Regions from separate parts of the Janthinobacterium sp. NKUCC08_JDC genome, predicted to be linked through region 2. Evidence: predicted binding sites of a transcription regulator. Region 2 holds the regulator's gene; each other region holds the start of a gene.
The links. Region 2 encodes HrcA, which represses chaperone genes, less so after heat shock. Its sites were predicted from a motif close to TTAGCACTCNNNNNNNNNGAGTGCTAA; they were not measured.

Region 1 (7,655 bases), on a different contig from region 2:
TCATCGACGGCAACACTGGCCAGAACGCCCTCACGCAAGTGAAGGCGTTCGACGATGCCCTGCAGTTGAGTGGCCTGGTGATCACCAAGCTGGACGGTACCGCCAAGGGCGGCGTGCTGGCGGCGATTGCCCGCGTACGTCCCGTGCCCGTGTATTTCATCGGCATCGGTGAGAAAATTGAAGACTTGCAGCCTTTCGTGGCTGCCGAATTTGTCGAAGCGCTGCTCGGATAAGCCTACCTACATGATTGAATTTCAGCACGTCTCCAAGCAATACTCCTCCGATGCCGTGGCGCTCAGCGACATTTCGCTCAGTATTGCCAAGGGCGAGCTGGTGTTCCTGGCCGGCCCGTCCGGCGCCGGCAAATCCACCTTGCTGAAAATGATCGCCGCCATGGAACGCCCCACTTCGGGCAAGCTGATCGTCAATGGCCAGGACATGGCGAAGATCAAGCCGGCCGGCGTGCCCTTCCTGCGTCGCAACATGGGCCTGATCTTCCAGCAGCAAAAGTTATTGAACGACCGCTCCATCCTGGCCAACGTCATGCTGCCGCTGCTCGTCGTCGGCGCGCATAAAGTTGCCGCGGAACAGCGCGCGCGCGCCGCGCTCGACAAGGTGGGATTGCTGGACCGCACCATGGCGCGGCCGCTGTCGCTGTCGGGCGGCGAGCAGCAGCGCGTGTCGATCGCGCGCGCCATCGTCAACCGGCCGCAGATCATCCTGGCCGACGAACCGACGGCCAACCTGGACCGCGCCAGCGCCAACAAGGTGCTCGACGCCCTGAAAGCCTTCCACTCGGTGGGCGTGACCTGCCTCATTTCCAGCCATGACGAACAGATGCTCGACGCCGCCGCCCGCGTGATCCACCTGAAAAACGGCCAGCTGGTCGCCATCGACAAGGCCACGCAAGCGCCCGTCTTCGCTCCGCCCGATCCCGATTTTGCACCGCCCCCCGGCCTGGACGACGCGCAGGGAGAACAGCCATGAGAGGCTGGTTCCGTCAACACCGCTTCGCGCTGGGCTCGGCGCTGATTCATTTACGCAAGTCGCCGGGCGGCTTTCTGTTGAACGTCGTCGTCGTCGCCATTGCCCTGTCGCTGCCGTTCGCCGGCTTGACCATGCTCGACAATGTGCGCCCGATGTCGGAACAGATGTCGGTCGATCCGGAAATCAGCGTCTTCCTGAAGATCGACACGCCGCGCGAACAAGCCGTGGCCCTGGCCAGTTCCATGCGCAAGATCGTGGGCGAGCAAAAGGCAAAGATCGTCTTCATCCCGCGCGAACAGGCGCTCGACACGCTGAAAAACAAGAATGGCCTGGCCGATGTACTGAGCACCCTGGGCGACAATCCCTTGCCCGACAGCTATGTGCTGAAACTCGACGCCTTCAGCAGCGCCAGCGAAGCGCAGGACGTCGATGCGGTGGCGGAACAGCTGCGCCATTTGCCCGGCGTGGAATCGGCGCAAGTCGATTCTGCCTGGGTCAAGCGCCTGGCGGCCCTGCTGGGCGTGCTGCGCCTGGTGCTGCTGCTGCTGGCCATCACCCTGGGCGTGGCCGTGATCGCCGTGGTCTTCAATACCATCCGCCTGCAAGTGATGCAGCAGCGCGATGAAATCAGCATCTCGAAACTGATCGGCGCGACGGACACCTTCATCCATCGCCCCTTCTATTACACGGGTGCTCTGCTGGGCCTGTGCGCCGGCGCGCTGGCCCTGGGCGCCGTGGCGCTGGCCTTGCAACCGCTGAATACCGCGATTGCCGAGTTTGCGCGCCTGTATGCGTCCGAATTCCAACTGGTGCCGCTGGCGCCGCTGCCGATGGCGGGCTTGCTGGCCGTCAGCGCCGGCCTGGGCCTGATCGGCGCCTTCCTCTGCGTGCAGCGCCACCTGGCGCGCCTGAACTGACCATCCCTTCCATGGCGGCGCCTTCGGTGCCGCCATGCGCGTCACCCTCCCCCGTCTGCTGTTATCTTGATATTAAGCAAGTATTCTTAAGGCTCGCTTCAGCCAGAGGCCGTAGACTAGCTACGTGGTCAAATCGCTGTTCAGAGATATATATCAAGCATTAATCCGCCATAGTATTTAGGCTATCAGGACGATTAAATGTGCTGATTGGCACTCTCAGGCAGAGAGTGCTAATATAGGGACATACCAAAGGCAGTAGCGCCATGGGCGCCAGATGAAGATGGTGCCGCGCTCTGCAAAGTGCAAGACCGGATACGCAAAAACGAACAGACAACAGGACCACGTCGCGTGACGTGGCCAACTGGAACAAAGCAAGACTACGAGGGAGAAAACATGACTATGATGTCCGCAACGTCCGCATTGGTTCCGACCAAAAGTAATGCGCTGGGCCTCGGTTTCACTGGCAATCTGGGCAATATCGACGCCTATATTTCGGCCGTGAACCGCCTGCCCATGTTGACCCACGACGAAGAAATTTCGCTGGCGAAACGCCTGCGCGAAAAAAATGACCTGGCCGCCGCGCAAGAGCTGGTGCTGTCGCACCTGCGCCTGGTGGTCTCGATTGCCCGCGGCTATCTGGGCTATGGCTTGCCGCATGCCGACCTGATTCAGGAAGGCAATATCGGTTTGATGAAAGCCGTGAAACGTTTCGATCCGGACCAGGGCGTGCGCCTGGTGTCGTACGCCATGCACTGGGTGAAGGCCGAGATGCATGAGTACATCCTGAAAAACTGGCGCCTGGTCAAGGTCGCGACGACGAAGGCACAGCGCAAGCTGTTCTTCAACCTGCGCAGCCACAAGACGGGCCTGGACGCGATGACGCCGAAGCAGATCGATGCGCTGGCCAAGCTGCTCGACGTAAAGCGCGAAGAAGTGATCGAGATGGAAACGCGTTTGAGCGGCCGCGACATTGCACTGGAATCGCCGACCGACGATGAAGACGACAAGTTTTCGCCGATCGCCTACCTGTCGTCGGAGCAAAGCGAGCCGACCAAGGTGCTGGAAGCGGAACAAGTGACGCGTTTGCAATCGGAAGGCCTGGAAACGGCCTTGAGCAAGCTGGACGCCCGTTCGCGCCGCATCATCGAAGCGCGCTGGCTGGCCAACGACGACGGCTCGGGCGCTACCCTGCACGCGCTGGCAGAAGAGTTCGGCGTATCGGCCGAACGCATCCGCCAGATCGAAGTGGCGGCGCTGAAAAAAATGAAGGGCGCCCTGGCCGCCTGGGTCTAATCGCAAGCAATGCCGCAATGCAAAAGGCGCCGCAAGGCGCCTTTTAGTTTTACAAGTTGATGTTTATCAACAGATAAACATGGCAGCCCATTAAGCTGCGGCCAAGCCCTTGACGAGGACTTCGGCGACCAATTCATTTAGATCTGCGCCGCGCTCCTTGGCCAGGGTCTGCAATTGCAAGACCAGATCGCTGTTCAGCTTGACGGCGAATGGCACCAGGCCCAGGGCCTGGTCGCGCTTGCGCTGCTCGCGGCGGTCGACGACCACCGCTTCCTTACCGAATGCACCGGCGCCGGGAACATTCATCTTTCCCATCAGTTTCTTGGCATCGCTTTTGGCCAGGTCGGTTTTTTTCATGGTTGTTTCCTGATTTTCAAAACAGCCATTTTACGCAGTAATCGGCGCGCCGCGTGGCTGGCGCGTCAATTCATCGGCAGCACGCCAATAGTGCGCCAGAAAAATATCATTTTGTTACTATCATTTTATCCCACGCGTGCACAGGCACGCCCGGGACGCTCTACCTGAAAGGAAAAACATGCAATATCTGACCCGCTCTTGCCGCACCGTGCTGCTTCCCCTGTTCTTCGCCTGCCTGGCCGTGCTGGCCGGCTGCGGCGCGGCCGGCAGCGCCGGCGACGCGGAAAACACGCCGCGCAGCGTCACCCACGTGCTGTCGCCGGGCGAACAGGTCGCCATCACGGCTACCGATACCCTGAAACTCGAGCGCGTCAACGACAGCCGCTGCCGCAAGGGCGCCGTGTGCGTATGGAAAGGCTACGTCAGCTACAGTTTCAGTTTGCTCAACAGTGCAGGCGCCACGGACATCGTCCTGTCCGATTCCATGCCGGGCGCTTCCAGTTCCGTCACTGTCAACCACCTGACGTTTACCTTGCTCGACGTCGACCCGGCCACGCCGCCCGCACTTAACACAGCCGAGCCCAACTACCGGGTCAAGGTCAAGATCACGCAGGGCGCCCTGCCCCGCTAAGCGCTAGGCATCGTGGCGCTGGCGGCTGTCGGTCGGCGCCTGTTGCCGGTCCAGCATGCCGTAATCGCGCACGACGGCGGCGATGCGCAGCCGGTAATCGTCAAATACGCCCTGCCGGCCAGCCGCTTGCGCCGCGCGGTGCGCTTCCAGCTGCCGCCACTGCGCCAGCGCCACCTCGTCGCGAAAGAAAGACAGCGACAGCAATTTGCCTGGATCGCTCAAGCTGCTGAAGCGCTCGATGGAAATGAAACCATCGACTTCATCAAGCAAGGGCCGCAGCGCGGCAGCCAGATCCAGATACTGCTGGCGCCCTTCGGCGCTAGGCCAGACTTCGAAGATCACGGCAATCATGCGCTCGCTCCTTGCGTAAACACGGGGATGCGGGCGTTCAGCGACGCTTGATAACGCCACGCCAACGCCATGTCTTCCAGCCCGTCGGCCCACGCCTGCAAACAAGCCATGGCGATGGCGTGCGCGATGGACTGGCCAGGGCAGAGGTGGCGGCCATGGCCAAAGCCCAACTTCGCATGGCCGGCGCTGGCCAGCACGACGACGATCATCTGCCCGGCCGGCACGTGCACGCCATCGAACTCCACGTCTTGCGCCGTGTAGCGGCGCGTGTTGTGGATCGAGGGATCATGGCGGCTGACTTCGCGCAGCATGGCCGGCCACCGCTCAGGCGATGCGCACAGTTGCGGCAGCAACTCCGGCTGCGCGTGCAAGGCAACGATGGCATTGCCCAGCAAGCCGGCCGTGGCGTCGCACGTCTGCGACAACAAGCCCACGAGGTTGGCCAGCAAGCCGCTCCCCATAGCATCGGTCTCTGTCGCGATACTGGCCAGCAGGCTGCCCGGCCTCGCGTTGCCCTCGCGCAGCAAGTGGCCAAAACCTTGCAGCAGGGAATCGGCCGCCTCCTGCGCGCCGGCCAGTTGTTCACCATTGCTCAGCGGCGACAGGCAGGCAACAAAATCACGCGTCCAGGCGGCCAGCGCCGGCCATTGCGCTGGCGCAAAGCCCAGCAATTGGGCCATGGCGAACAGGGGCAGTTGAAAAATCGCCTCGTTGAGCTGGGCGGCGCTGGCGGGAACGCGGTCACCAGCGAGATGTGCGACCTGCCGCTGCAGCCGCGCCAGGTCCACCTGGGCCAAGGCGCGGGCCAGCGCCTGTTTCGGCACGGCATGCCGCTCGCCATCGTTCATGCGCACCAGTTCGGCAAAAATAGTACCGCACGGCGTGCCTGCCAAGTTCTGCGGCACGACAAGTCCCGGCGGGCGCACGCGGCACGCGGGATGCTCGAGCACGACGCGCACGCCGGCCGCGCCCGTCGCCAGCCAGCAATCGAGTGCCGCATCGAAACGCAGCGGCGGGCCGTCCGCCAGGCGGCGATAGTAGTCATACGGCGCCGCATGGGTGACGGCGGAAAAAGGGTCGGCGGGGGCGGCGAGATGCATGCGCATTCCATTGCAGTGAAGTGGGGACACGAGTATGCTGGTCCTTCCACCACAACACTTCGCCAGCGAACGAATCATGGATGACAAACTTCCGTCGGCCGACATGGGCCTGGCGCAACTGGCCGGCGCCATCGCCGAACCGGCCCGCGCGCGCATGCTGTGCAGCCTGCTCGATGGCCATGCGCGCACGGCCACGGAATTGTCGACGCTGGCCGAAGTGGGCGCCTCGACGGCCAGCGCCCATCTGGCGCGCTTGCGCGACGATGGCTTGCTGTCGATGGTGGCGCAGGGCAAGCACCGCTATTACCGCCTGGCCAGCGCGGAAGTGGGCCAAGCCCTCGAGGCGCTGCTGGTGGTGGCCGGCGTGCCGGCAACGCCGTTTACGCCCTCCACGCCGGACCGCCTGCGCCATGCGCGCACCTGCTACGACCACATGGCCGGCACCGTCGCCGTCGCCCTGCACGACCAGTTGCACGCACAGGGCTGGCTGCTGGACGATGGCGGAGAATATCGTCTGTCGGAAGCGGGCGCGGCCGGCATGGCGGCCCTGGGCATCGACGTGCCGCAATTGCTCAGACAGCGCCGCCGCTTCGCCTGTGCCTGCCTGGACTGGAGCGAACGCCGCGCCCACCTGGGCGGCGCGCTGGGAGCCGCCCTGCTGCAACTGGCCCTGCGCCAACGCTGGGCCGAGCGCGAACTCGACAGCCGCGCCCTGCGCATCACGCCGGCCGGCGAGCGGCGCCTGCTGACCGCCTTCGGCGCTTGCTGAGGGACACACGATGATCGCCTTCCAGGACCTGGCAAAACAATACGGCAGCTTCGAAGCCGTCAAGCCGCTGACCTTGCAAGTGGGCAAAGGGGAAGTCTTCGGCTTCCTGGGCCCGAACGGGGCGGGCAAGACCACCACCATCCGCATGCTGATGGGCATCCTCGTGCCCAGCAGCGGGCGCGTGCTGGTCGACGGCCTCGATTGCCACCGCGACGGCGCCGCCGTCAAGCGCAAGGTGGGCTATTTACCCGACAATCCCATCTTTTACGATTATTTGCGGGGCCGCGAAATCCTGCAATTCGTGGCCGAAATGCATGGTTTTTCGCGCACGGAAGCGGCCGCCCGCGCCGCACGCCTGCTCACGGAATTCGGGCTCGATGAAGCGAGCGAGGATTTCGCCGTCAATTACTCGCTGGGCATGAAGAAAAAACTGGGCCTGGCGTGCGCGCTGATCCACGACCCGGCCGTGCTGATCCTCGACGAACCGATCAACGGCCTCGACCCGCGTGCCTCGCGCGACGTGCAGGAACGCTTGCTGCGCATCGCCGCGGCCGGCACCACCATCTTCGTTTCCACGCATCTGCTCGATATGGCGCAAAAGCTGTGCAGCAGGGTTGCCATCATCCACCGGGGCGCCCTGGCGGCCACGGGCAGCCTCGACGATATCCGCCAGCAGCTGTCCAGCGACGGCAGCCTGGAAGACATCTTTTTACAGCTCACCGACGAAACGGCTGCCGCGTGATGCCCGCGCCACCAGGCGCCTGGCGCGCCGTCTGGCTGCTGACCCGCTTGCGCCTGCAGCGCCTGCTCAACGTCAGCGGCAGGGGCTTTTCCTTCAAGAAAAACAATAAAAGCCGCCCCGCCACGCCGGGCAAGCGTGGCGGGCGCTGGCTGCTGGGCGCGCTGCTCTTGCTGCCCATGCTGCTGTCCTTCGGCAGCATCGCCCACCATAGCGTACTGAACATGCATTGCCTGCTGGACCAGGTCGCCGCCTGCCAGGCGCGCGGCAGCCTGCACACGGGCAGCCACCTGCTCGATCCCGTCATCGCGCAATTGATGGCCACGCCCTTTAGCGCGGCGCTGATCGGCGGGCTGACCCTGCAGTTGGCGCTGCTGTGGCTGGTCAGTGTCCTGCTGCCGCTGGGCATGGGAGAACTGTCGAAGCCGGACTGGGATCTGGAATGGCTGGTCACCCTGCCCGTCGAGAAAAGCACCTTGCTGTGGGCGCGCGTGCTCGAACGCACGCTCGT
Region 2 (7,655 bases):
TGGGCCGGGCAAATGCTGGCCGACCTGGGCGCCGACGTCGTCAAGGTTGAACAGCCGGGCCGCGGCGACGACACGCGCTCGTGGGGTCCACCGTATCTGAAAGACGAGGATGGCCGCGACACGGCCGAGGCCGCCTATTTCCAGTGCGCCAACCGCAACAAGCGCTCCTTGTGCATCGACCTGGCCGCCCCCGAAGGGCAAGCGCTGGTGCGCAAGCTGGCTGCCGAATCGGACGTGCTGCTGGAAAATTTCAAGCTGGACGGCTTGAAGCAATACGGCCTCGATGCGGCCAGCTTGCTGGCGTTCAACCCGCGCCTCGTCTACTGCTCCATCACGGGCTTCGGCCAGGATGGGCCGTACGCGGCGCGCGCCGGCTATGACTTCCTGATCCAGGGCATGGGTGGGCTGATGAGCATCACGGGCGTGCCCGATGGCCAGCCGGGCGCCGGGCCGCAAAAAGTGGGCGTGGCGCAGACGGACATCCTGACGGGCCTGTACGCCACCATCGCCGTGCAGGCGGCGCTGGCCGAACGGGAACGCTCGGGCCTGGGCCAGCATATCGACCTGGCCTTGCTCGACGTGCAAGTGGCGGCGCTGGGCAACCAGGCGGCCAATTACCTGTGCGGCGGCAAGGTGCCGCAGCGCATGGGCAATGCGCACCCGAACATCGTGCCTTACCAGGACTTTCCCACGGCCGATGGCGACATGATTCTGGCGATCGGCAACGATGGGCAGTTTTCGCGCTTTTGCGCCGTCGCCGGCCACCCGGAATGGGCGCAGGATGAACGCTTCGCCACCAATCCGCAGCGCGTGGCGCACCGGGCGATCCTGATTCCCTTGATGCGCCAGACCACGGTCATGCGCACGACGGCCGAGTGGATCAGCGCGTTCGAGGCGCAAGCCGTGCCCTGCGGTCCCGTCAACCGCATCGACCAAGTGTTTGCCGACCCGCAAGTGGTGGCGCGTGGCTTGAAAGTGGAGATGCCGCACCCGACGGCGGGCACGGTGGCGCTGGTGGGCAATCCCGTGCGCCTGTCGGCCTCGCCAGTGCAATACCGCTTGCCGCCGCCATTGCTGGGGCAGCATACGCAGGAAGTGCTGCAGCAGTGGCTGGGATTGGACAGTGCGGAAATTGACGGCTTGCGTGAGCGCAAGGTGGTGTAAAGATTGATGGGAAGAACGTAGGTCGGATTAGCGCTTGCGCGTAATCCGACACCGCACCCAGCGCCAACAATGTTGTCGGATTACGGCCCGCAGGGCCTAATCCGACCTACGATTCTATTTACTTGAGTACCAGCTTCAACGCCGGCTTTTCGCCATAATCGTCATAGCGCTCATTGATACCGGCGATACAGAAGGTGATTTCTTCCAGTAAATCAGGTACTTGCGCCTTCATGCTTGCCGCATCCTGCACAACGATTTCCAGCACTTCGTTCGGCTTCAAACGGAACTGCGTCATGTTTTCGTCGTCGCGCAGGTAGCTGAGGCAATCGACCCAGGCATCCATGCTGTTGCCGTAGAACTCGGGAAAACCGAAGGCTTGCACGCATTGGGCGTGAAAACTCGCTTCGTCGCTGATGTCTTTTCCATTCAGGATGGCAGTGGCCATATCTTCCTCAGTTCTTCAGCGACAGCACATCCTGCATGTCGAACAGGCCGGTCGGTTTGTCGGCCAGGAAACGCGCGGCGCGCAGTGCGCCGTGGGCGTAGGTGACGCGGCTGCTCGACTTGTGGCTGATCTCGATGCGCTCACCGATGCCGGCAAACAGCACCGTATGGTCGCCGACGATATCGCCGCCGCGGATGGTGGCAAAGCCGATGGTTGACGGGTCGCGTTCGCCCGTTACGCCTTCGCGGCCGTACACGGCGCATTCCTTCAAGTCGCGGCCCAGGGCGCCGGCCACCACTTCACCCATTTGCAGGGCCGTGCCCGACGGCGCATCGACCTTGAAGCGGTGATGCGCTTCGATGATCTCGATATCGTAGCCTTCGGACAGGCTTTTCGCGGCCAGTTCCAGCAGCTTCATGGTGACGTTCACGCCCACGCTCATGTTCGGCGCGAACATGATGGCCGTCTTTTCGGCGGCGGCGGCAATAGCGGCCTTGCCCGCGTCATCGAAACCGGTGGTGCCGATGATCATCTTGACGCCGTGCTCGGCGCAATACGCCAGGTGCTGCAAAGTGCCTTCCGGACGCGTGAAGTCGATCAGGTAATCGGCGCCGGCCAGGCCGGTAGCCAGGTCGGACTCGATCAGCACGCCAGCAGGCTTGCCGAGGAAAGCGGCCGCATCCTGGCCGACGGACGGCGAACCGGCGCGGTCGAGCGCGCCAGCGAGCACGGCGTCGGGCGCGTTGCTGACCGCTTCGATCAGGATATGGCCCATGCGGCCGCTGGCGCCAGCGATGGCAATTTTCAGTTCAGTCATTTTATTCTCTTACAACAGCTTATTTGGTGGGTTCGGCAGCAGGTGCAGGTGCAGGTGCAGGCTCGGCGGCAGGCGCCGTTGCGGGTGCGGGTGCAACGTCAGGCTTACTCACAGGAATGGCAGGGGCGGCATCGGCTGGCACCGGCACGGCGCTTGGCGCCACCGGCAATGGCACGACGGCGGCAGGCACGTCGGCCTTGGCGACCTTGGCGAACGGCGACGGACCGGCGATACGGTCGATGTATTCTTTCTCCGTCGGCAAGTTGCCGCCTTCGAAACGTTCCACTTTACCATCCTTGCCGAAGTACACGACGACGCGGCTGCTGGTGGTTTCGCCACTGCCCCGGGCCAGGCGGAATGGGTAATCCCAGCGGTCGGCATGGAAGATATCGGTCAGCAGCGAGGTGCCGAGGACGAAGCGCACCTGGTCGCGCGTCATGCCCACTTTCAACTGGGCCAGCATCTCTTCGGAGACAAAGTTGCCTTGTTGAATGTCAGGACGATAGGGCGAGAAAAACCACATGAATTTTTGCAGCGGCGTAATAGTGGTCGTTTGTGCGCCCTGTTCGGGGACCAGTTCCTTGCCTTCTTTTTGAGCAGCTGCCGGCTTTTCGCCAAGGATGCCACGGCTGGCGCAGCCGGACATGGCCAGCGCGACACAGACCATGCCTGCCACGACTGGTGCTCGGAATGAAATACGGTGCCAGAGAGATGGCAATACAGCCGGTGTTACGCGCATAAATGACCTCAATTTGATGAACAAAACGCCAGGAGTGGCCGGCCTGCCAAAAAATGCATATTTTGGCACTCCCCGCTAAAACGCTATATGATAAAGCACCTGACCCACATACGAGCAACAAACATGAGTAACAATCCTAGTGATCTCAAGGCAAGCGGCCTGAAAGCCACCCTGCCACGGCTGAAGATACTCGATATCTTCCAGAGTAGCCCGGTACGCCACCTGACGGCGGAAGACGTCTACAAGATTCTGCTGGCCGATAATATGGATGTCGGCCTGGCAACTGTCTACCGCGTCCTGACCCAATTCGAACAGGCAGGCTTGCTCAACCGCAACCATTTTGAAACCGGCAAGGCGATTTTCGAACTCAACGAAGGCTCCCACCACGACCACCTGGTGTGCCTCGACTGTGGCCGGGTCGAAGAATTCTTCGACGAAGAAATCGAAATCCGCCAGCAAAAAGTGGCCGAAGAGCGCGGCTTCAAGATCGCCGAACACGCGCTGGCCATCTACGGCAACTGTACCAAGACGGCTTGCCCGCACAAAACCGCCTGATTCGTTCCGGCCGCTCCCATGGAGCGGCTGGCGCATCAGGCAGTACGATCAATGATGGCTGAGCGCGCTTGACAGCAACTTGGCCGTGATATCGACAATCGGGATGACGCGCTCGTAAGCCATGCGCGTCGGTCCGATCACTCCCAGCGTTCCCACGATCTTGCCGTTGACTTCATACGGCGCCGTCACCACGCTCATTTCATCCATCGGCACCAGGTTCGATTCGCCGCCGATGAAAATCTGCACGCCCGTCGCCTTGCTCGACACGTCGAGCAGCTGCATCAAGCCCGTTTTTTGCTCGAACATATCGAACATCTGGCGCAGCGAATGCATATTCGATGACAGATCGCTCACGCTGAGCAAGTTGCGCTCGCCGGAAATCACCATGTCGTCGCTATGGTCGGCCATCGCCTCGCTGCCAGCCTCCACGGCCGCCTGCATCAGGCTGCCCATGTCGTCGCGCAACTGGCGCAGCTCGCCCTGCAGGCGCACGCGCACGGCGTCGAATGACAGGCCGCCATAGTTCTGGTTGATGTAATTGGCCGATTGCACCAGTTGCGCCGGCGTATAGTCGGCCTCCGTCAGCAATAAACGGTTCTGCACGTCGCCGCCGGGCGCGACGATGACGAGCAGGATGCGTTTTTCGGACAGGCGCAGGAATTCGATTTGCTGGAACACGGATTCGCGGCGCGGGCTGAGCACGACGCCGGCAAACTGCGACAGCGACGACAGCATCTGCGCCGCGTTGGCGATGGTTTTTTGCGGCTGCGGCGTCTGCAGGCGCATGCGCGACTCCACCAGATGCTCGTCCAGATGCCGGACAGTCAGCAAGGTGTCGACAAAGATGCGGTAGCCACGCGGCGTGGGGATGCGTCCGGCCGAGGTATGCGGACTGGACACATAACCGAGCTCTTCCAGATCGGCCATGATGTTGCGGATCGTGGCTGGCGACAGGTCGAGGCCGGAAATTTTCGACAAGGCGCGCGAACCGACCGGCAGGCCGTCGGCGATATATCGCTCGACCAGGGCTTTCAGCAGTGTTTGGGCACGTGTATCGAGTTGCATGGTTTTTTATTAAGCAAGTATTTTGTTAAGCAAGCGGCAACGAAAGCGGCCGAACGTGCATCAACAGCGCCTATTATGCACGTTCGTCCGCCCGGCGGCGATCAATCTTCCAGTTGCCCCTGCAGCCACAGCAGCAATTCATCAAAGTTGGCGCAGATGGCGTCGGGCTGCACGCCGGCGGCCAGGTGGGCGTCGCTGCCCTTGCGGTTCATCCACACGGCACGCATGCCCGCCCCTTGCGCCCCCGTCACATCGAAATACAGATCGTCGCCGACATACACGGCTTCATGGGGCGCCACGCCCAGCGCGGCGCAACCGGCCAGGAAGATGCTGGCGTCGGGCTTGGCCACACCGAAATCGCTGGCGGCGATCGATACCTTGAAATGCTGCGCCAGGCCGATAATTTCAAGGTCCGCATTGCCATTCGAAATGGAGCCGACCAGCATGCGCTGGCCCATCCAGGCCAGGCCAGGCAAGACGTCGTCATACGGCTGGACGCGATGGCGCGCCGCCAGGAACTGCGCGATGGCGCCATCGACCAGGGCCGGATCCTCGCCGGCGGCCTCGAAGGCGGTCAGCAAGCCCGCGCGGCGCAACTCGATCAGGTTGCCATGAAAATGCGGTTGTTCATTGAGCATGGCCAGGCGGTGCTGGCGCAGCACCTCGATGGAAAACTGCTGCGCCACCTTGGGCGCATGCGTGGCCAGCCAGTCGTGCAGCAGGGTTTCGGCGGCGGCAATCACGGGCGCGATGGGCCACAGAGTATCGTCGAGGTCGAACAGGATGGCCTTGGGCGGCACGGCAGGTTTTACAGGAGCAAGGGACATGGGATTCACGGTGGATGCCGCGCCACAGTGCGCAGCCTGCATCTATTGTCGCACCGATCGCCGCCACCGGCATCGCTGCGCCCCCGTGAAATGGGGCCGGGCCAGCGCTTCCCGGCGAAAAATTGTTACAGGGTGATACAAGGCAAGATCATTCAGCTTGCCAGATAGACTAAAATAGGCGCCATTCCAATGCGGCGCCAGCGTCCGCGTTGCGCTACCCAACCTAATTCGTTTTGGAGAATGTATGAAAAATTTGTACCTGCGCTCGATGCTGGCGGCGGCTTGCGCCGTCACATTGGCAGCCTGCGGCGGCAGCGGCGGCAACCTGTATCTGAGTGGCCAAGTGTCCAATCTGGCAAAAGACGGCCTGATTCTCCTCAATGACGGCGAACGCTTGCCGGTCTCCGCAGGCCAGACCTCGTTTGTTTTCACCAAGCTGGTCAACACCGATGACCGCTACGACATCAGCATCGCACAACAGCCCAAAGGCGCCGTGTGCACGATTACCAATGGCGCAGGCAAGGCATCGAGCTATACCGTGACCACTGCCCTGGTGACTTGCACGACCAATACCTACCCGCTGAGCGGCACGATCACAGGCCTGACCGCCGACGGTTTGACCTTGGCCATTGGCAACGCCAGCACCAGCCCGCTGAAAGGCAGCACCAGCTATACGTTCCCGGCTGTCAATGACGGCATCGCCTACAATATTTCCATAGCGACGTATCCAGCGGGCCAGACGTGCAGTTTCGTGGGCTCTGCCAGCGCCAACGGCCGCGATGTCGTCGGCACCATGGGCTCAGCCGCCACGACCGGCGCCACACTGAACTGCACGGCGCAGTAAGCCACGCGATTCGTCACCACTATATTGGATTGGAGAAATACATGAAGTTATCCTGCCTGCGCCCACTCGCCGCGCTGCTGTTGACCCTGGGACTGGCTGCTTGCGGCGGCAAGGCCTCGTATGATGTCAGTGGCACCATCAGCAACTTGAACACCGACGGCCTGGTCCTGGCCAACGGCGGCGTCAATCTTCCGATTAAATCGGGCCAGACCTCGTTTACCTTTGCCAAGCGCATCGACTATGGCACCGACTACAACATCACCGTGCAGACCCAGCCAGCCCACATGACTTGCGCCATCAGTGGCGGGACCGGTTCGGCCGGTCATTACCTGAGCATCCAGGCAGCGGTCGTGTGCACGCAGAATAGCTACACGGTTGGCGGCACGGTGACTGGCCTGACAGCCGACGGCCTGGTCTTGATCAACGGCAATGCGCAAACCACGGTGGCCAAGGGCAGCACGACCTTCACCCTGGCATCGCGTGTTGCCGATGGCGACAAGTATGGCATCAGCGTATTTACCCAGCCAACCGGCTTGAAATGCAGCGTGGCGCCCAACACTGGCGTCGGCGTGATGGGCGAAGCGAACGTGACCACCGTGCAGATCGCCTGCAATCCGGGCTAACGCTGTGGCGCTGGCAGCCGCGACGCGGCTGCCAGGAAGAGATATCACTGAAGAATATAGTTGATATTCGAAAGATAAATTGGAGTTATATGTGGCGATGCAGCATAATGCATCTGTCTCCTCCAACTCTTCCAAGAATTGGATTTAGCCCGCTTTTACCAGCGGGCTTTTTTTTGCCCAAAATTCCTCAAGCGGGTTTATTCAAGTCCGGCTGCAGCATCTGCACGATGCTGGAGAAATCCTGCTGCGCATAACCGGCTTGCGCATGCATCTGGTACAACTGGCGCACCAGCCCGCCCAACGGCGTGGGCGCGTTCGCCGACAGGGCCGACTGCTGCGCCAGGCCCAGGTCTTTCAGCATCAGCGCCGTGCCGAAGCCGCCCGTGTAATTGCGCGACGCGGGCGTGCCGTCCATGACACCGGGCCACGGGTTGTACACTTCCAGGGTCCAGTTGCGGCCCGAACTCTTGGCCATGATGTCGGACAAGACTTTCGGATCGAGGCCATGCGCCACGCCGAGGTTCAGCGCCTCGGCCGTACCGGCCATTAAGATACCCAGCAGCATGTTGTTGCAAA
Region 3 (7,655 bases), on a different contig from region 2:
GCCGACTTCTTCAGCGATCACTTGGCCGCCGGTCAGGACAGCGATGTCTTCCAGCATGGCTTTGCGGCGGTCGCCGAAGCCAGGTGCTTTCACTGCGCAGGTTTTCAGGATGCCGCGGATGTTGTTCACAACCAGGGTCGCCAGCGCTTCGCCTTCGATGTCTTCTGCGATGATCAGCAGTGGACGGCCAGCTTTTGCGACTTGTTCCAGTACCGGCAGCAGGTCACGGATGTTCGAGATTTTCTTGTCGCACAGCAGGACGAATGGGCTGTCCAGTACGGCAACTTGTTTCTCTGGGTTGTTGATGAAGTATGGCGACAGGTAGCCGCGGTCGAACTGCATGCCTTCAACGATGTCCAGCTCGTCGTTCAGCGACTTGCCGTCTTCCACGGTGATGACGCCTTCTTTACCGACTTTTTCCATCGCTTCAGCGATACGCTCGCCGATCGAGTAGTCCGAGTTCGCCGAGATCGCGCCAACCTGGGCGATTTCTTTGGTCGTGGTGCAAGGACGGGCGATTTTCGCCAGCTCTTCGACGGTGGCTGCAACAGCCTTGTCGATACCGCGCTTCAGGTCCATCGGGTTCATGCCGGCGGCAACGAACTTCATGCCTTCGCGCACGATGGCTTGTGCCAGCACGGTTGCGGTGGTGGTGCCGTCGCCGGCGTTGTCGCTGGTGCGGGAAGCAACTTCCTTGACCATTTGCGCGCCCATGTTCATGAGCTTGTCTTTGAGTTCAACTTCTTTCGCTACCGACACACCATCCTTGGTGACGGTAGGGGCGCCGAACGAGCGCTCCAGAACGACGTTGCGGCCTTTCGGGCCCAAGGTGACTTTGACTGCGTTGGCGAGGATATTGACGCCTTCGACCATCTTGGCGCGCGCTGCGTCGCCGAATACTACTTCTTTAGCTGCCATGTTCAATTCTCCTGAGTTTCGGGATGTATCTGTCTACAACGTGGAAACAATTACTTGACGACGATCGCCATGATGTCTTCTTCGCGCATGACCAGCAGCTCATCGCCGTCAACTTTGACGGTTTGGCCAGCGTATTTGCCGAACAGGACGCGGTCGCCTACTTTGACATCCAGAGGACGGACTTTGCCGTCGTCGAGAATCTTGCCATTGCCTACGGCAAGGACTTCGCCTTGATCCGGTTTTTCAGCAGCTGCATCAGGAATGATGAGGCCGGACGCAGTTTTGGTTTCCTGGTCGAGGCGTTTGACGATGACGCGATCGTTCAATGGGCGCAGATTCATACAAAACTCCTTAAAGTTCAATGGATAGGTGTTGCTAAATGAATACATGCCTGGCACAGCGCCAGGCGTGCTTTCAGTGACCGCCGTTGAAAGCAGCCCGCAACGGTCAAGCAAACCCCATGTCATCGAGTGCGTGCCAGCTAGGCAGTGGTGGCATCGCGGCGTCGCCCGCCGCGTAGCGTTCCCTGCTGTTGCCCGGCAGACACCATCATGTCCTGAGGATTGCTACGAAAGAGTTTGTTAGCACTCTCTACTAACGAGTGCTAATTATAGGGACGGTAGGGGGCTTATTCAAGGGCTTATTCTCCGGGAAGATAAGCTTAGACGTTCTGCGCAGCCTGCATTTACGCAGGGTTTGCGCAAACGCAAGCCTCGTTCCCGGGCGTCAGCAACAGGCGCGACTCTAGCATGCCCGTCAGGCGAACGGCGTTCCTGTACGTACAGGAAACACAGTTTTACTATGGACTTTGATAAGATGATTGTAATTGCATATCAATATCGCCATATATCGCCACCTGCACGAGAAAGCACGCCATGCCATCGACCACTTCCCGTACCGCCCTGCGCCTGCTGGGCGCCACTGTTCTCGGCCTTGCCTGCCTGGGCAATGCCGCCGCGCAAACACCCACCATCGTCGACGAGATCACCGTGGCTTCCCTGACGCCGCAGCAAAAGGAAATGCTGCTGGGTGGCCTGTTCAATGACTTGAACAAGGATGACGACGACCAGGAAGCGCACGTGTGGGACAACGGCGGCGATAGCGGCGTGCTGGTCAAAGTCACGTATAACTTCAGCAATTCCGGCATGACGGAGCACAGCCTGAAGGCGCATGTGTGCCGCGACTTGAAATTCGTCGTCACGGCAGCTGGTAAAACGCAGGACCTGAGCCGCCGCACCTGTTCGCAGAGCAGCGGCCGCTGGGATGTGCAGGGCAAAGATCCGGCGCCCGTCGTGTATCCGCCTTTCCTGTCCGACGTCACCATCGCCAAGCTGAATGCCAAGGAAAAGCAAGCCCTGTTGACGGCCGCCGTGCGCACCTTGAAAGATGAAGAGGATGGCAAGACGCGCCAGTGGAGCAACAAGGGACTGGGCAATGCGGTACCGCTGGCGGTGCGCCTGACGCCCTCGGGCACGGACGGCAAACCTGGCAGCTACGGCCGTACTTGCCGCGATTTGACGATGGTGCTTGACGGCAAGAGCGGACAACAGACGCTGACGCGCCGCTCTTGCGAAAACCGCTATGGCGGACTCGATATCGAACCCGATTACGTCGACGAGTAAAACGCTGCCATCACGGCGCAGGCAGATGCGCGCACTTGGCGAAAAGCGCCGGAAAAAGCGTGTATTTCACGGCAACTGACCTGCATTGATGTAAATATGTGTGACAGCGGCGTGATTCGATTGACGCCCATGGAGCGTCCGCCCTATAGTGGCGGGATGATTTCCGAATTCAACGAATTATCCGACAAAATAGGCCTGCTGGCCGAAATGACCCATGCGCTGCGCCGTGAAAACGCGCAACTGCGCAAGGATAACGCCGCGCTGGCCGCCGAGAACGCCCTGTACGTGCAGCGCATGCGCGAGGCGCAGGAGCGGGTGGAAGCCTTGCTGGAAAAAATTCCCGAACTGGTGCAAGCCGGCCTGGAGCAAGCCGCTTCGGAAGCGGGCGCCTATATTGCCGAGAACGAGAAGGAAGCGTGATGCCGCGTGTCGATGTCAATATCATGGGCCAGTCCTACAGCATGGTGTGCCGCGACGGCGAAGAGCGCGCGCTGCGCGAAGCGGCGATCTATCTCGATAGCAAAATGAAAGCCATCCGCGACGCGGGCAAGGTCAAGGGCAACGACCGCATCGCCGTGCTGGCCGCCCTGGGCGTGGCTGCGGAATTCCTCTCCGTGAAGTCGCCGCAAGGTCCGCTGTCGGAATTGACGATCCTGGAAGTGAAGCAGAAAATCTCGGCCATGCATACTGTCCTCGATAGCGCTTTGACGCCCCAGGAAAACCTTTTTTAAGCGTGCACGCGACGATTTGTCTTTGCGATGCGCGATCAAAGGAGTAAACTTGGGTCTACCCTGCGGTGTTCGCGATTGCCATATATTCCTTGAACCATTTATGCGCATCGGTTGCGAATTTTGTTTGATGGGAGTGAGCGTCGCTCGTTCGACGAACCCGAAATTGAACTAACGTGACCACCTTGAACCGTTTGGTTCGGGATGCCGGCATAGCGGCACAGGCGGGGCCCAATTCGCAGTAACTTGGTAGTACAACTGAAAACGGTTGCAGCATTGATGCGCAACCGTTTTTTTACGCCTGTCACTTTGATACGGAGTCTGCATGAAACAATACTGGCTGATGAAATCCGAACCCGATGAAGTGAGCATCGACGACCTGATGGCCGCGCCCCAGCACACCATGCCGTGGTTCGGCGTGCGCAACTACCAGGCGCGCAACTTCATGCGCGATGGCATGCAGCCAGGCGATGGCGTGCTGTTCTATCACTCGAGCTGCCCGCAGCCGGGCGTGGCGGGCGTGGCCGAAGTGGCCAGCGGCGCGTATCCCGATCACAGCCAGTTTGAAGAGGGCGGCAAATATTTCGACCCGAAGGCCACACAGGAGCAGCCGCGCTGGATCAGCGTCGACGTGCGCGGCGTAAAGAAGACGGCGCTGCTGCCCCTGTCCGAGATGCGCCAGATGCCGGAGCTGGAAGACATGCTGCTGCTCAAGAAGGGCAGCCGGCTGTCGATCACGCCCGTGACGCCGGCGCAATGGAAAGTCATTACCAATAAGCTGAAAGGCTAGGCTTCGACCCGGTTGCGGCCATTCTGCTTGGCCCGGTACAGGGCCTGGTCGGCGGCGGCCAGCAATTGTTCCGGCGTCTGGCCGCCGTCACTCAGTGCCAGGCCGATGCTGGCCGTCACCAGGCCGCCGCGCGACGGCGCGTGGACGATGGCGGCCGCGGCGATCGCTTCCTGCATCTTGTGCGCCACGGCCAGCGCGCCGTCGCCATCGGTGGCGGGCAGGATGGCGGCAAACTCCTCGCCGCCGAAGCGTGCCGCCAGGTCGCTGGCGCGTGGCAGCGCCGAGTGCAGGGCGGCCGCGATCCGCACCAGGCAGGCGTCGCCATACGGGTGGCCGAAGGTATCGTTGAGGCTTTTGAAGAAATCGATATCGATGATCAGCAGCGCCAGCCCTTGATGGTTGCGCGCGGCGCGCTGCCACTCCAGCTGTAATGTCTGGTCGAAGCAGCGCCGGTTGGCGATGCCCGTCAAGCCATCCGTCAGCGACAGCTTTTCCAGCTTGTCATGCGCGGCGCGCAAGGCCAGTTCGCTTTGCATGTAGCGGCTTTGCAGGGTGGCCGAGCGCAGCGCGTGGACCAGCAGCGCGACGAACAGCGACGCCGCCGCCAGGTAGAAATGCGCGCGCATGACGGCAAAGCCCAGGCCCAGCAGGGCGGCCGTAAAGAAGATGGGACTGAAATTGTCGATCAGCAGGGTCAGCTTTTGCGGGGCTTGCCGCGCCTGCGTATTTTCGGCTGCGGACTGCGCCGCCGTGACGCGCGTGGCCAGCAGCACCAGCAGCAGGAATGGCAGGCTGGGCAGCACTTCGCTCCATGCTTGCGTCACGCCATGCAGGGTCAGATAGTTATACGCGGCCGCGCAGCCCGCATAGCACCATAAAAACACCGTCAGCAGCAGGTAAAAGCGGCCTTGCCCGCCATCGCGGCGGTGCGCCAGCAGACGCAGCGAAGCACAGCAGGCCAGGACCAGGTTTTCCACGTTGTAGGTCAGCACCAGCAGGCTGGCGGGAATCGGCGCGATCGAGCGCTGGTCGAATGGCGACACGGAAAAGATGGCCGTATAGGCCAGGTAGGCCGCCAGCAGCACTTGCACGGCATCGAGCCATTGCAAGGTGCGCGAGCGATGGTTGTGCGTTACGGACGAGATGGCCAGCAGCAGGGGCGCGCCATACATGAAATAGGCGAAATCGGAAAAATACGTGGCGTCGGAGGCCACTTGCCCGCTCAGATCCTGCCAGGCGGACAATATCATGCCCGTGCTCCAGAACAGCATGGCCACGGCGAACAGGGCCCAGCCTGTCCTGGCGGCGCCCGCCGCGCTGAGATAGGCGCAGCGGCAACAGGCCGCCAGCGCCAGCAGGGGCGCGACAATGTTGAACGCATAGCTGACGTACGGCGCGTGCGTGCCGGCCCAGGCCGTCAAGGCCAGCTGCGCCAGCACATAGCTGGCACCCAGCGCAATCGAGTACGTCAGTTGTTGTCCGGCAGGCGGCATGGCAAGGCACTCCCCGGTGGCGGCATGAAAACGATGATACCGAGATGTCAACAGCAAGTCTATTCCGCGAGGAAATTTAATTGTGTTGAGGGAAATGTTGCCGGGAGGCGGGGGAGGGAAAGTGGCGCGCCTGCCTGGCGCGCCACCTGGGAACAGCGGTTTTACGTGTTGGCCGGGCGGACCTTGGTGGGCGGCGTGCCCATCACCTGGCTTTTATATGCCCACACCAGCAGCGCGATGGCGCCGACGATCATCGGCAGGGACAGCATCTGGCCTGACGTGATCGGTACGCCCAGCCACACGACTTCCCAGTCCGGCGTGCGGAAGTATTCCGTGAAGAAGCGCGCGCAGCCGTACAGCAGGGTGAACATGGCGCCCACGGCCATGCGCGGGCGCTGCTTGCGCGCAAACAGCCACAGGATGATGAACACTAAAATGCCGTCGACCAGCATCTGGTAGATCGGTGACGGGTGCACGGGATAGGGAATGCCCGGCCACTGCATGGCCCACGGCAGGGTTTCCGGCGCGATGCGGCCCGGCAGTTCGGCATTGATGAAGTTGCCCAGGCGGCCGGCCGCGTAGCCGAGCGGCACCAGCGGGGCGATGAAGTCGAGCACGTCGAACAGGTTGCGGCCTGCCTTGCGGCTCCACAGATACATGGCCACGATGACGCCGAGGAAGCCGCCATGGAAGGACATGCCGCCATGCCAGACCATGAAGATCTCGAGCGGATTGTGCATGAAGTATTCAGGACGGTAGAACAGCACTTCGCCCAGGCGCCCGCCGATCACCACGCCCAGCATGCCGTAGAACAGCATGTCATCGAGGTCTTCCTTCTTCCAGCCCAGTACGGCGATGTGCGGCTGCTTGATGCGCACTCTGCCCAGGATAATGAACAGGGCAAAGGCCAGCACATACATCAGGCCGTACCAGTGCACGGCGAGCGGGCCGATCTGGATGGCTATCGGGTCGGGCATCGGGTGTATCAGCATGGGGTTTCTTTCTTTGTTTAAAGCCAAGGTTGCGTAGTATGGGGGCGCTGGCCGTTTTTTGTCTTAGCGGCCACTTAATTTTAATCGGCGGCGGTGCCGATCTGCTTGCGCAGCAGCGCCAAAAAACCTTGCAGCACGGCGGACGGATTGTCGCGGCGCCAGGCCAGGCCCGTTTCCACCAGCGGCGTGGCGTCCTGCAGCGGCCTGTATTCTACGCCCGGGCGCATCAGATTCGATACCGATTGTGGCACAAGCGCGATGCCCATGCCAGCCGAGACGAGGCTGACGATGGTTTGCATCTGGATCGCTTCCTGGCCGATCTGCGGCGTGATGCCGGCCGCGCGGAAGACGCCGAGGATCGCGTCATGCAGGGCGGGAGAAATGGCGCGCGGGAAAACGATCAAGGGCAGGGGCGGCACGTCGCGCAGGCGCACGGGTCCCGGCGTATTCAATATGTCGAGGCCGGACGGCGCGGCCAGCACCAGCGGTTCGGCCAGCACGGGCAGGTAATCGAGTTCCCCTTTTGCCTTCTCGGGTAATGGGGGGATCAACAGGCCCGCATCCGTGCGCCCGGCCAGCAATTCATCGAGCTGCAGGTCCGAGGTGGCTTCCTGTAGCTGGATGTGCACTTGCGGATAGGCCGCCTGGTAAGCGCGCAGCAGGGGCGGCAGCACGCTGTAGTCGGCCGACGAGACAAACGCCAGGCTCAGACGTCCCACCTCGCCCTGCGCGGCCCGCAGCACCAGCGCGGATAAATCCTGCGCCTGCGCCAGCAGCCGGCGCGCCTCGGGCAGCAGTGCCGTGCCGGCCGGCGTCAGCTGCACTTCGCGCCGCGTGCGCACGAACAGCGGGGCGCCCAGCAGTTCTTCCAGCGCCATGATGGTTTGCGACAGGGGCGGCTGCGTCATGTGCAGGCGCGCGGCGGCGCGGCCGAAATGCAATTCCTCGGCGACGGTGACAAAGTAGCGCAGCTGGCGCAGTTCCAGGTTCATATGTGTTTCCATGCGGATTGATTGCTGTGATATGTAAAACGACTCACAGACACGTGCATCATATATTTGACAGTGGGGCGCGCGCAAGGCAATCTGGCGTACCCCCACTGCATGCAGGGT

Region 1: rpoH (RNA polymerase sigma factor RpoH) is a predicted target of HrcA. The motif match lies at 2,112-2,138, and genes of this name have one in related genera.
Region 3: groES (co-chaperone GroES) is a predicted target of HrcA. The motif match lies at 1,500-1,526, and genes of this name have one in related genera.

What each region holds. Positions count from the first base shown of each region.
Region 1 is NZ_JAHKQW010000017.1:25,971-33,625, reverse strand. Features, by position in the region: gene ftsY (signal recognition particle-docking protein FtsY) at 1-233, shown strand, start outside; gene KO538_RS26080 (cell division ATP-binding protein FtsE) at 244-987, shown strand; gene ftsX (permease-like cell division protein FtsX) at 984-1,904, shown strand; gene rpoH (RNA polymerase sigma factor RpoH) at 2,304-3,197, shown strand; gene KO538_RS26065 (hypothetical protein) at 3,288-3,554, opposite strand; gene KO538_RS26060 (hypothetical protein) at 3,733-4,185, shown strand; gene KO538_RS26055 (antibiotic biosynthesis monooxygenase) at 4,189-4,536, opposite strand; gene KO538_RS26050 (cytochrome P450) at 4,533-5,636, opposite strand; gene KO538_RS26045 (helix-turn-helix transcriptional regulator) at 5,713-6,405, shown strand; gene KO538_RS26040 (ABC transporter ATP-binding protein) at 6,416-7,147, shown strand; gene KO538_RS26035 (type II CAAX endopeptidase family protein) at 7,147-7,655, shown strand, end outside.
Region 2 is NZ_JAHKQW010000002.1:698,059-705,713, forward strand. Features, by position in the region: gene KO538_RS09155 (CaiB/BaiF CoA-transferase family protein) at 1-1,164, shown strand, start outside; gene KO538_RS09160 (barstar family protein) at 1,283-1,609, opposite strand; gene dapB (4-hydroxy-tetrahydrodipicolinate reductase) at 1,617-2,426, opposite strand; gene KO538_RS09170 (outer membrane protein assembly factor BamE) at 2,446-3,093, opposite strand; gene fur (ferric iron uptake transcriptional regulator) at 3,289-3,720, shown strand; gene hrcA (heat-inducible transcriptional repressor HrcA) at 3,769-4,785, opposite strand; gene KO538_RS09185 (HAD family hydrolase) at 4,887-5,612, opposite strand; gene KO538_RS09190 (hypothetical protein) at 5,857-6,456, shown strand; gene KO538_RS09195 (hypothetical protein) at 6,498-7,079, shown strand; gene mmsB (3-hydroxyisobutyrate dehydrogenase) at 7,267-7,655, opposite strand, start outside.
Region 3 is NZ_JAHKQW010000001.1:1,278,347-1,286,001, reverse strand. Features, by position in the region: gene groL (chaperonin GroEL) at 1-918, opposite strand, end outside; gene groES (co-chaperone GroES) at 969-1,259, opposite strand; gene KO538_RS05930 (hypothetical protein) at 1,794-2,540, shown strand; gene KO538_RS05925 (hypothetical protein) at 2,697-2,960, shown strand; gene KO538_RS05920 (cell division protein ZapA) at 2,960-3,271, shown strand; RNA gene ssrS (6S RNA) at 3,326-3,503, shown strand; gene KO538_RS05910 (EVE domain-containing protein) at 3,594-4,058, shown strand; gene KO538_RS05905 (GGDEF domain-containing protein) at 4,055-5,551, opposite strand; gene lgt (prolipoprotein diacylglyceryl transferase) at 5,713-6,543, opposite strand; gene KO538_RS05895 (LysR family transcriptional regulator) at 6,624-7,535, opposite strand.